DNA from 4 places in the Simplicispira piscis genome. Region 4 is predicted to be linked to each of the others. Evidence: predicted binding sites of a transcription regulator. Region 4 holds the regulator's gene; each other region holds the start of a gene.

Region 1 (2,190 bases), on a different contig from region 4:
CACTGGCGCCGACGAGCACACCATCCCCCCGCACTGCCAACAAACCTTCCGTCATGGTTCCCAGACCTTCAGGCTGGGCATGAAGACGCAATCGCAATCCAGCCCATTGGCGCAGGTCGTGCCGCGTCTCAAACAGCCGGTGCTCAATCATTCGCGCGGCCGACCGTACCAGACCAAGGGTGTGACGATGGTAGCCACGGTAGTCGCCGGACACATCCAGTGCACCCAGCAAATGGCCATCGGGGGCGTGAATGGGGGCTGCGGCACAGGTCAGGAAACCATTGCGCTCAAGAAAATGCTCATCGGCGTGCACAACCAGCGCACGATCGTCCGTAAGTGCCGTGCCAATCGCATTCGTACCGCGGTATTGCTCATGCCATGTGGCACCCGGGCGCAACGCGACTCGCTCGGCACGGTCCACAAACTGAGGGTCTCCTGATGCATGCAAGAGCATGCCGTCCGTCCCGGCCAGCACCACCATGCTGTCGCTGTCGCGTGTCTGGTCGAACAAAAACTCCATCACTGGTCGCGCATGCGCGACCAATTCACGCTGAATTTCGAGCGCCCGGGCCAGTTGTGCAGCAGAAGCATGCGGGACGCCTGGAGTTCGACCGCAAGGCTGTAAACCGGCATTCCAGCTTCGCAACCAGGAGCGGGATAACTCCGACTGAATCATGTCGGGCGGCAGGCTGCCGCTGTTCATCAGTTGGCGGCGTGCCTGCCTGAGCAGACGCGGAACGGGTCTATCCGGAAGAGCGGAAGGGGGCATGGCCGTTTGTCTCCTGATGGTTCAGTGGCCAGGATGGGTGCGCCATCTCCGGCGTCGCCATTGCGGCATACATGGTGACAGGCCCATTGTGCGCCAGGGTGTATTTCAGTTTCAGCAGGAAAACCCACCCAGTTGTTCTGTTTTGCAACACCCTGTACCACCTGGCAGCACACTGGGACACCCGGTACAGCCTCGCTTTCGCCTTAAACCAGCAAGAACACTGGCTTCACGCCATCAAACTACCCAAACAAAGGCTGGCATGCATTGTGCGTAACGTCCTGCGAAGACTGCCCACGGGAATCGTGGATCGCTTCATGGTCAACACATTCATTCAAGGAGACATTCCATGCTGTACGCCCTCCCCGGCTCCCCCGACGCGAAGATCAAATACAAACCCCGCTATGACAATTTTATTGGCGGCAAGTTTGTTGCACCGGTGAAGGGTGGGTACTTTGATGTAGTCACTCCCATCACCGGCAAGGTGTACACCCAGGCTGCACGGTCTACTGCAGAAGACATTGAACTGGCGTTGGATGCCGCACACGCCGCCTCGACAAAATGGGGTCGCACCCCTGCCGCAGAGCGCTCCAACATTCTCCTCAAAATTGCCGACCGTATCGAGCAAAACTTGGAACTATTGGCTTACGTAGAAACGGTGGATAACGGCAAGGCCATTCGTGAAACGCTGAATGCAGACATTCCCCTCACCGCGGATCATTTCCGCTACTTTGCAGGCTGTCTGCGGTCTCAGGAAGGTAGTCTGAGCGAAATCGATGGCGACACCATTGCCTACCATTTCCATGAACCCCTGGGCGTCGTTGGCCAAATCATTCCCTGGAACTTTCCCATTCTGATGGCTGCATGGAAGCTTGCACCGGCACTGGCCGCTGGCAACTGCGTGGTACTCAAACCGGCGGAATCCACGCCGGTATCCATCTTGGTCATGATGGAGTTGATTGCCGACCTATTGCCTCCCGGAGTTTTGAACATTGTTAACGGTTATGGCCGTGAGGCGGGAATGCCGCTGGCGTCCAGCCGCCGCATTGCCAAGATTGCCTTTACGGGCTCCACCGCCACAGGACGAGTCATTGCGCAAGCTGCGGCTAACAACTTGATTCCGGCCACGCTGGAACTGGGTGGAAAGTCGCCCAACATCTTCTTTGCCGACGTGGCCAATGCCGATGACGACTTCTTTGACAAAGCCATCGAAGGACTGGTGCTGTTTGCTTTCAACCAAGGCGAGGTCTGCACATGCCCCTCCCGAGCACTTATCCAGGAATCGGTCTACGACCGCTTCATGGAACGCGCTCTGGCACGTGTCAAAGCCATCCAGCAGGGCAGCCCACTTGACACCAACTGCATGATGGGCGCCCAGGCCTCCGTTGAGCAGATGAAAAAAATCGAGACCTATCTTGCATTGG
Region 2 (2,190 bases), on a different contig from region 4:
GGGCCGGGGTTGCTGTGTGGGCGGGTCCAGGCGCTCTTCGATGTTGAGCAGCAAAATCTGGCACAGCTGCGATACGGCCTTGGCGGCCCAGTAGTAGCGGCGCATCAGGGCTTCGCTGGCGCGCATGGGCAGGTGGGAGCCGTCCGGCGCCTGTGAGCGGTAGCCCAGCGATTCGGCCACTGCGGTCTGAAGGTCGAATACCAGCCGGTCTTCACGCCGCCCAGCCAGTGCGTGCAGGCGTGCGCGCACTAAAAACAGCACAGCTTCGTTGCGTTTGATCTGGCGCACCTCGAAAGGCGTGGCCAGGCCGCTGTCGGCCAGTTCTTCCCAGCTGCGGCCCAGACCGGCGGCGCGTGCCACCCACAGGATGAGGTGCAGGTCACGCAGGCCGCCGGGGGATTCCTTGCAGTTGGGCTCCAGTGCGTAGGGGGTGTTTTCGTAGCGGGTGTGGCGCTGGCGCATCTCCAGCGTCTTGGCGACCAGAAAGGCGTGGGGATTGAGTTGTGCACCAAACTGGTGCTGAAAATGCGTGAACAGGTCTGCATCGCCGCACACCCGGCGGGCTTCGAGCAGCGATGTCTGTACTGTGACGTCGCCTGCAGCCTCGCTCAGGCATTCCTGCACCGTGCGCACGCTGGAGCCAATCTCCAGCCCCGCGTCCCAGCAACTGCGGATGAATTCTTCCACCTGGCCGCGCAAGGTGTCTGCGCCTGCAAGCGCATTGGGCAGCAGCACCAGCACATCGACGTCGGAGTGCGGAAACAGCTGTTCACGGCCAAAACCGCCCACGGCCACCAAGGTCAGCGCGGGGGGCAGGGCGGCGCGTTGCCAGAGTGTGCACAGCAGTCCGTCGGCCAGGCGCGAGAACTTGCGCAGCAGCGCGTGAATGCCGCGTGTGGACGAGCCCGAGGCCTGCAGCGAGGCCAGGAGGGCGCTTTTTTGGAGCCGGTAAGCGTCGCGCAGTTTCTGGAGTTCGGTCATGGCTTTGCTAAGCAATAACCGTGCTCGTGCTTTGCTCCGACTGCGCTACCGCGCTGCATGCAGCCCCCGAAGTTTGACACTGGCGTGGTCCAGTGCCCCGTGCAAGGGCTGCCCCGCCGCACTGGGGGTGTCCCCCTGGGGATGACGCAAAGCGGCTCAGGGGGGGCATAATTTCAGGTGGCCGTGGCCTGCACGAAGGAAGGCAGGGGGGGGGAGCCGGCCGAGAGCGTCATCACCTCGTAACCCGTGGGCGTGACCAGCACGGTGTGCTCCCACTGTGCCGAGAGGCTGCGGTCCTTGGTGACGATGGTCCAGCCGTCGTTGCCAAACTCCTTGATCTCGCGCCGTCCGGCGTTGATCATGGGTTCGATGGTGAACACCATGCCGGGCTTGAGTTCTTCCAGCGTGCCGGGGCGGCCATAGTGCAGCACCTGGGGCTCTTCATGGAACACCTTGCCAATGCCGTGGCCGCAAAATTCGCGCACCACGGTAAAGCCATGTCCTTCGGCAAACTTCTGAATGGCGTGGCCGATGTCGCCCAGGTGCGCGCCGGGCTTGACCTGCAAAATGCCGTGCCACATCGCCTCAAACGTGATGGCCGACAGCCGTTTGGCGGCAATCGAGCACTCGCCAATCAGGTACATGCGGCTGTTGTCGCCATACCAGCCATCTTTGGTGATGACGGTGACGTCCACGTTCACGATGTCGCCTTTTTTGAGCGGCTTGTCGTTCGGGATGCCGTGGCACACCACATGGTTGACCGAGGTGCACAGCGAGGCCGGGTAGGCCGGGTAGCCCGGCGGCTGGTAGCCGACGGTGGCCGAGATGGTGCCCTGCTGGGCCATGCATTCGGCGCCGAGGCGGTCGATTTCTGCCGTGGTGATGCCCGGCCGGATATGGGGGGCGATGTAGTCCAGTACTTCCGAAGCAAGGCGGCATGCGACGCGCATGCCTTCAATGTCCGCAGCGTCTTTGATAGTGATGCTCATAGGGGCGGAATTATCCCATCGCCCTTCGGTTCGTGCAGGGCAAGGGCCTGGTGATGCCGGTGCCCGGTAAAATGGCGGGCTTCGGTCGTGCGGGCCAAGGCCATCTCGGGGCCGCCGCCCGGCACGTTCCTCCCTCACTACTCACCCAGGCCGCCAACGTGACCTTGCACCTGACCACGATCGCGGGCGGCAACGCCCTCAGCCCCTTTCGCGCGCAGCA
Region 3 (2,190 bases), on a different contig from region 4:
GTCGAGCAATGGGCCGCTGAGCCGCGCCTGGTAGCGCGCCACCTGGTCGGGCGTGCAGCGGCAGGCGCGCTGCGTGGCGCCCCGGTAGCCGCAGGGGCAAGGGTTCATGGCGGCAATCATCTGAAAACGTGCGGGGAATTGAGCCCGCTGCGCAGCCCGCGAGATAGTGATATGGCCCGTCTCCAGCGGCTCGCGCAGGGCTTCGAGGGCGGCGCGGGGAAACTCTGGCAACTCGTCCAAAAAGAGTACGCCATGGTGCGCCAGCGAGATCTCGCCCGGGCGCGGCGGTGAGCCACCACCCACCAGAGCCACCGCACTCGCCGTATGGTGCGGGCTGCCGGTGGGGCGCAGGGCCCAGCGCTCCAGTGCAAACCGGCCGCACAGACTGGCCACGGCGGCGCTCTCCAGCGCCTCGTCCACCGTCATATCCGGCAGCACCCCGGCAAAGCGCTGGGCCAGCATGGATTTTCCCGAGCCAGGCGGCCCCATCAACAAAAGACTGTGGCCGCCGGCGGCTGCGATCTCCAGGGCGCGCTTGGCCAGGGCCTGGCCTTTGACATCGGCCAGGTCGGCATAGACACCCGTGGTCTGCAGGGGCGTAGCCTGCATGCGCGTCCAGCCACTGTCCTCGGGCGCCGGGCCTTCACCCGTGCTGCCGGGCGGCAAAAACTGCTGTACCACGTCCAGCAGATGCCGTGCACGCCAGACCTGGGCGTCGGGCACCAGCGCGGCCTCTTCGGCGCTGCCCGGCGGCAGCACCAACCGCACCCCGGCGGGCAGCGCACGCAGCGCCAGGCTGGTGGCCAGCGCTCCGCGCACGGGGCGCAGCTCGCCCGAGAGCGACAACTCCCCCGCAAACTCATAGCCTGCAAGACGGGCGGCATCGATCTGACCGCTGGCCGCCAGGATGCCCAGGGCGATGGGCAGATCGAAGCGCCCCGAGTCCTTGGGCAAATCGGCCGGAGCCAAATTGACGGTGATGCGCTTGTTGTGCGGGAACTCCAGCCCGGCGTTTTGCAACGCCGAGCGCACGCGCTCACGCGCCTCCTTGACCTCGACCTCGGCCAGTCCCACCAGCGTGAAGCTGGGCAAGCCATTGGCCAGGTGCACCTCGACAGTGACAGGCGGCGCCTGCAACCCCAGCAGGGCGCGGCTTTGCACCAAAGCAAGACTCATGCGTGTATTTCTCCCCAGACGAGTGCGGTTTGCGGGCGGCGGGCGCAATGGCCGGCGGCCATGCACCAGTCCGGTGCAAAGGCCATGTACCGCCCTGCGAATGTAGCGGTGAAAGGCCTGGCACGGTCTGTGCGTAGACAGGCTATCGCTTGTTTTTTTCTGACCGGAGGACCCATGAACCACACATCTCTCAAGACCCTCGGTATCGCCCTTGTGGCGGCCATGCCTCTGATGGCCAGCGCGCAGCTCAGCGGCAACCTGGGCCTGGCCTCCAACTACAAGTACCGTGGCCAGGACCAGGACACCAGCAAAACCCGGGCCGTCAAGCCTGCGCTGCAGGGCGGTTTTGACTACGCCTTTGGCGAATCCGGCTGGTATGTGGGCAACTGGAACTCCAGCGTGCACTGGCTGCCCGGCAACTCCATCGAGATGGACCTGTACGGCGGCTACAAATTCAAGGCCGGTGCGCTGGACTGGGACCTGGGCGCCCTCACCTACCTCTATCCCGGCAACACCACAGGCAACACCACCGAGCTGTACGCCGCGACCACCTGGGGGCCGCTGACGGCCAAGTACTCGCACACGGTGTCGAAGGACTATTTCGGCTGGGCTGGTGCCAAGGCAGGCTCGGGCCTCAAGGGCACCAACACGGGCTACCTGGCGTTCTCGGTGGCGCAGGAAGTGGCGCCCTCGGTCACGCTCAAGGCTTCGGTCGGGTTCACGCGCTTTGCCAGCGATATCAAGGACATGGGCGTGCCCAACTACATGGATTACAGCCTCGGCGCGGCCTACGACTTTGGCGGCGGTCTCTCGCTCGGCGCAGCCGTGGCGGGCGCCAACAAGAAGGCTTATTTCGGACCCGCCAACCAGTCGCGCCTGCTCGTCACCCTGACCAAAACTCTGTAAGGAGGAACTGAAAATGAAAATGGTGACTGCCATCATCAAGCCGTTCAAACTCGACGAAGTGCGCGAGGCCCTCTCCGACATCGGGGTGCAGGGCATCACGGTGACCGA
Region 4 (2,190 bases):
GCGAGCATTTCCGGATGTGAGTGTGGCCCCCACGCTCCCTCACTTCGTGTGGTCACTGCCCCCCAAGGGGGCCGCGTTTTGCCTTGGGGGCGGCCCGGCGGCAAAACATAGCCCCCACGCTCCCTCACTTTGTGTGGTCGCTGCCCCCCAAGGGGGTCGCGTTTTGCCTTGGGGCGGCCGGGCGGCAAAACCATTGCTGGCCCGGGTGAAAGTGCTCTCATGAAGCCCGGTCTCTCACTGCGCGTTTCGCAGCATCTGGCACTGACGCCGCAGCTGCAGCAATCCATCCGCCTGCTGCAACTTTCCACGCAAGAGCTGTCGCAGGAAATCGAGCAGATGCTCGATGAAAACCCTTTCCTCGAACGCAATACGGAAGATGCGCCGCGCGAGGAGTTCGGTCTGGCCCAGTCCGACGTACCAGCACAAGGGGACGATGCGGCGGCTGAGGTTGCTATTTATTCAGGAGCTGATGGCGTAAGTACATCAAGCCTTGAAGGCAGAAATGATGCGGATTCTGTGGGTGCCTCCGATGAACCCGACTGGGGCGGCGACGGCACCACGGAGATGGCCGCAGACGATGGCGAATGGGGGGGCGACGCCCCTGCGCGCAACAACGGCAGCAGCGATGGCGACAGCGAAGCCGACGCTGCCGATTTGGCGCATGGCCATGAGTCGCTCACGGCATTTCTGCACCGACAGGCACTGGCGCTGCGCCTGTCGGCACTGGACCGGGCTGCGCTGCAATACCTGATCGAATCGTTGAACGACGACGGTTATCTGGAGGATTCCCTGGAATCCCTGGCCCTGGGGCTGGCAGGCGAGAGCGATCTGGAGCAGATCGAAGAGCTGGTGCACCGCTTCACCGTGGCGCTGCGGCTGCTGCAAAGTCTGGAGCCCTCCGGTGTGGGGGCGCGCAATCTGGCGGAATGCCTCACCCTGCAACTCCAGGCACTGCTCCAGGACGGCGTTGAAAATCCCAGCACAGTGCAGAACGCGCTGTGCATCTGTCGGCAACCGTTGGAGTTGCTGGCACGCCGTGATGTGCGCCGCCTCGTTGCGCTGTGTGGCACCAGCGAAGAGCGCACGCGCGCCGCCATGGCCCTGATCGCCCGGCTCGAACCGCGCCCCGGGCGTCGCTTTGCTGATGTGGAGCGCAACATCGTGATTCCCGATGTGCTCGTGACCCGTGTGGGCCGCAGTGGCCAGCAGTTCAATGTGCAGCTCAACCCCGATGTGATGCCGCGCCTGCGTGTGCACGACATCTATGCCGGAGCCCTGCGCGGCCACAAAGGGGGGGATGGACACCAGGCCTTGCAGCAGCGACTGCAGGAGGCGCGCTGGTTCATCAAGAACATCCAGCAGCGCTTTGACACCATCTTGCGTGTCTCGCGCGCCATCGTCGAGCGGCAGAAAAATTTTTTCGTGCATGGCGAACTGGCCATGCGGCCGCTGGTGTTGCGCGATATCGCCGACGAGCTGGGCCTGCATGAATCCACCATCTCGCGCGTGACCACGGCCAAATACATGGCCACGCCGCAGGGCACTTACGAGCTCAAGTATTTTTTCGGCTCGGGCCTGGGCACCGACACCGGCGGCAATGCGTCGAGCACGGCCGTGCGCGCGCTCATCAAGCAGTTCGTCGCCGCCGAAAACCCTGCCAAGCCGCTGTCCGACAACCAGTTGGCAGAAATGCTCAAGGAACAGGGCATCGAGTGTGCACGCCGCACCGTGGCCAAATACCGCGAAGCGCTCAAGATACCCACAACCACTTTGCGCAAGGCGCTGTAGACGCAGGTGCGCGGTGTTGGCGGGCCGATGACCGCGAACCAGCGGTTGCCGCGTGATGGCAAGGGCCCGTGGCGTCGCCGTGCTGGGGGTTGATAACCATTCGCCGTGCTGGGCAGAGTTTGCTCCTGGCCCACCTGCGTCCCTGGCATGGGTAGACTGTTGCGAAGAAGGAGCTACCGTCCATGAAAGTCATCGACTCCATCGCTGCCCAGGCAGCACTCATTGCTGCGGTGCGCCGCGACATCCACGCCCATCCCGAACTGTGCTTCGAGGAATTGCGCACCGCCGATCTGGTGGCGCAAAACCTGGCCGACTGGGGCATTCCCATTCACCGCGGCATGGGAACCACCGGGGTGGTGGGTATCGTGCACGGGCGCGACGGCGGCGCGTGTGGCCGGGCCA

What was found. Region 4 encodes sigma-54, which starts transcription at its own class of promoters, with help from an activator protein. Its sites were predicted from a motif close to TGGCANGNAANCTGCTTT; they were not measured.
Region 1: adh (aldehyde dehydrogenase) is a predicted target of sigma-54. The motif match lies at 1,025-1,042, and genes of this name have one in related genera.
Region 2: ACYVOC_RS10130 ([protein-PII] uridylyltransferase) is a predicted target of sigma-54. The motif match lies at 990-1,007, and genes of this name have one in related genera.
Region 3: ACYVOC_RS03615 (TorF family putative porin) is a predicted target of sigma-54. The motif match lies at 1,295-1,312, and genes of this name have one in related genera.

The regions. Positions count from the first base shown of each region.
Region 1 is NZ_BAAGQN010000016.1:8,847-11,036, reverse strand. It holds gene ACYVOC_RS12040 (sigma-54-dependent Fis family transcriptional regulator) at 1-769, opposite strand, end outside; gene adh (aldehyde dehydrogenase) at 1,116-2,190, shown strand, end outside.
Region 2 is NZ_BAAGQN010000015.1:107,648-109,837, reverse strand. It holds gene ACYVOC_RS10130 ([protein-PII] uridylyltransferase) at 1-981, opposite strand, end outside; gene map (type I methionyl aminopeptidase) at 1,155-1,970, opposite strand; gene purL (phosphoribosylformylglycinamidine synthase) at 2,129-2,190, shown strand, end outside.
Region 3 is NZ_BAAGQN010000007.1:67,769-69,958, reverse strand. It holds gene ACYVOC_RS03620 (YifB family Mg chelatase-like AAA ATPase) at 1-1,176, opposite strand, end outside; gene ACYVOC_RS03615 (TorF family putative porin) at 1,351-2,082, shown strand; gene glnK (P-II family nitrogen regulator) at 2,096-2,190, shown strand, end outside.
Region 4 is NZ_BAAGQN010000013.1:9,402-11,591, forward strand. It holds gene lptB (LPS export ABC transporter ATP-binding protein) at 1-20, shown strand, start outside; gene ACYVOC_RS07425 (RNA polymerase factor sigma-54) at 220-1,788, shown strand; gene ACYVOC_RS07430 (M20 aminoacylase family protein) at 1,971-2,190, shown strand, end outside.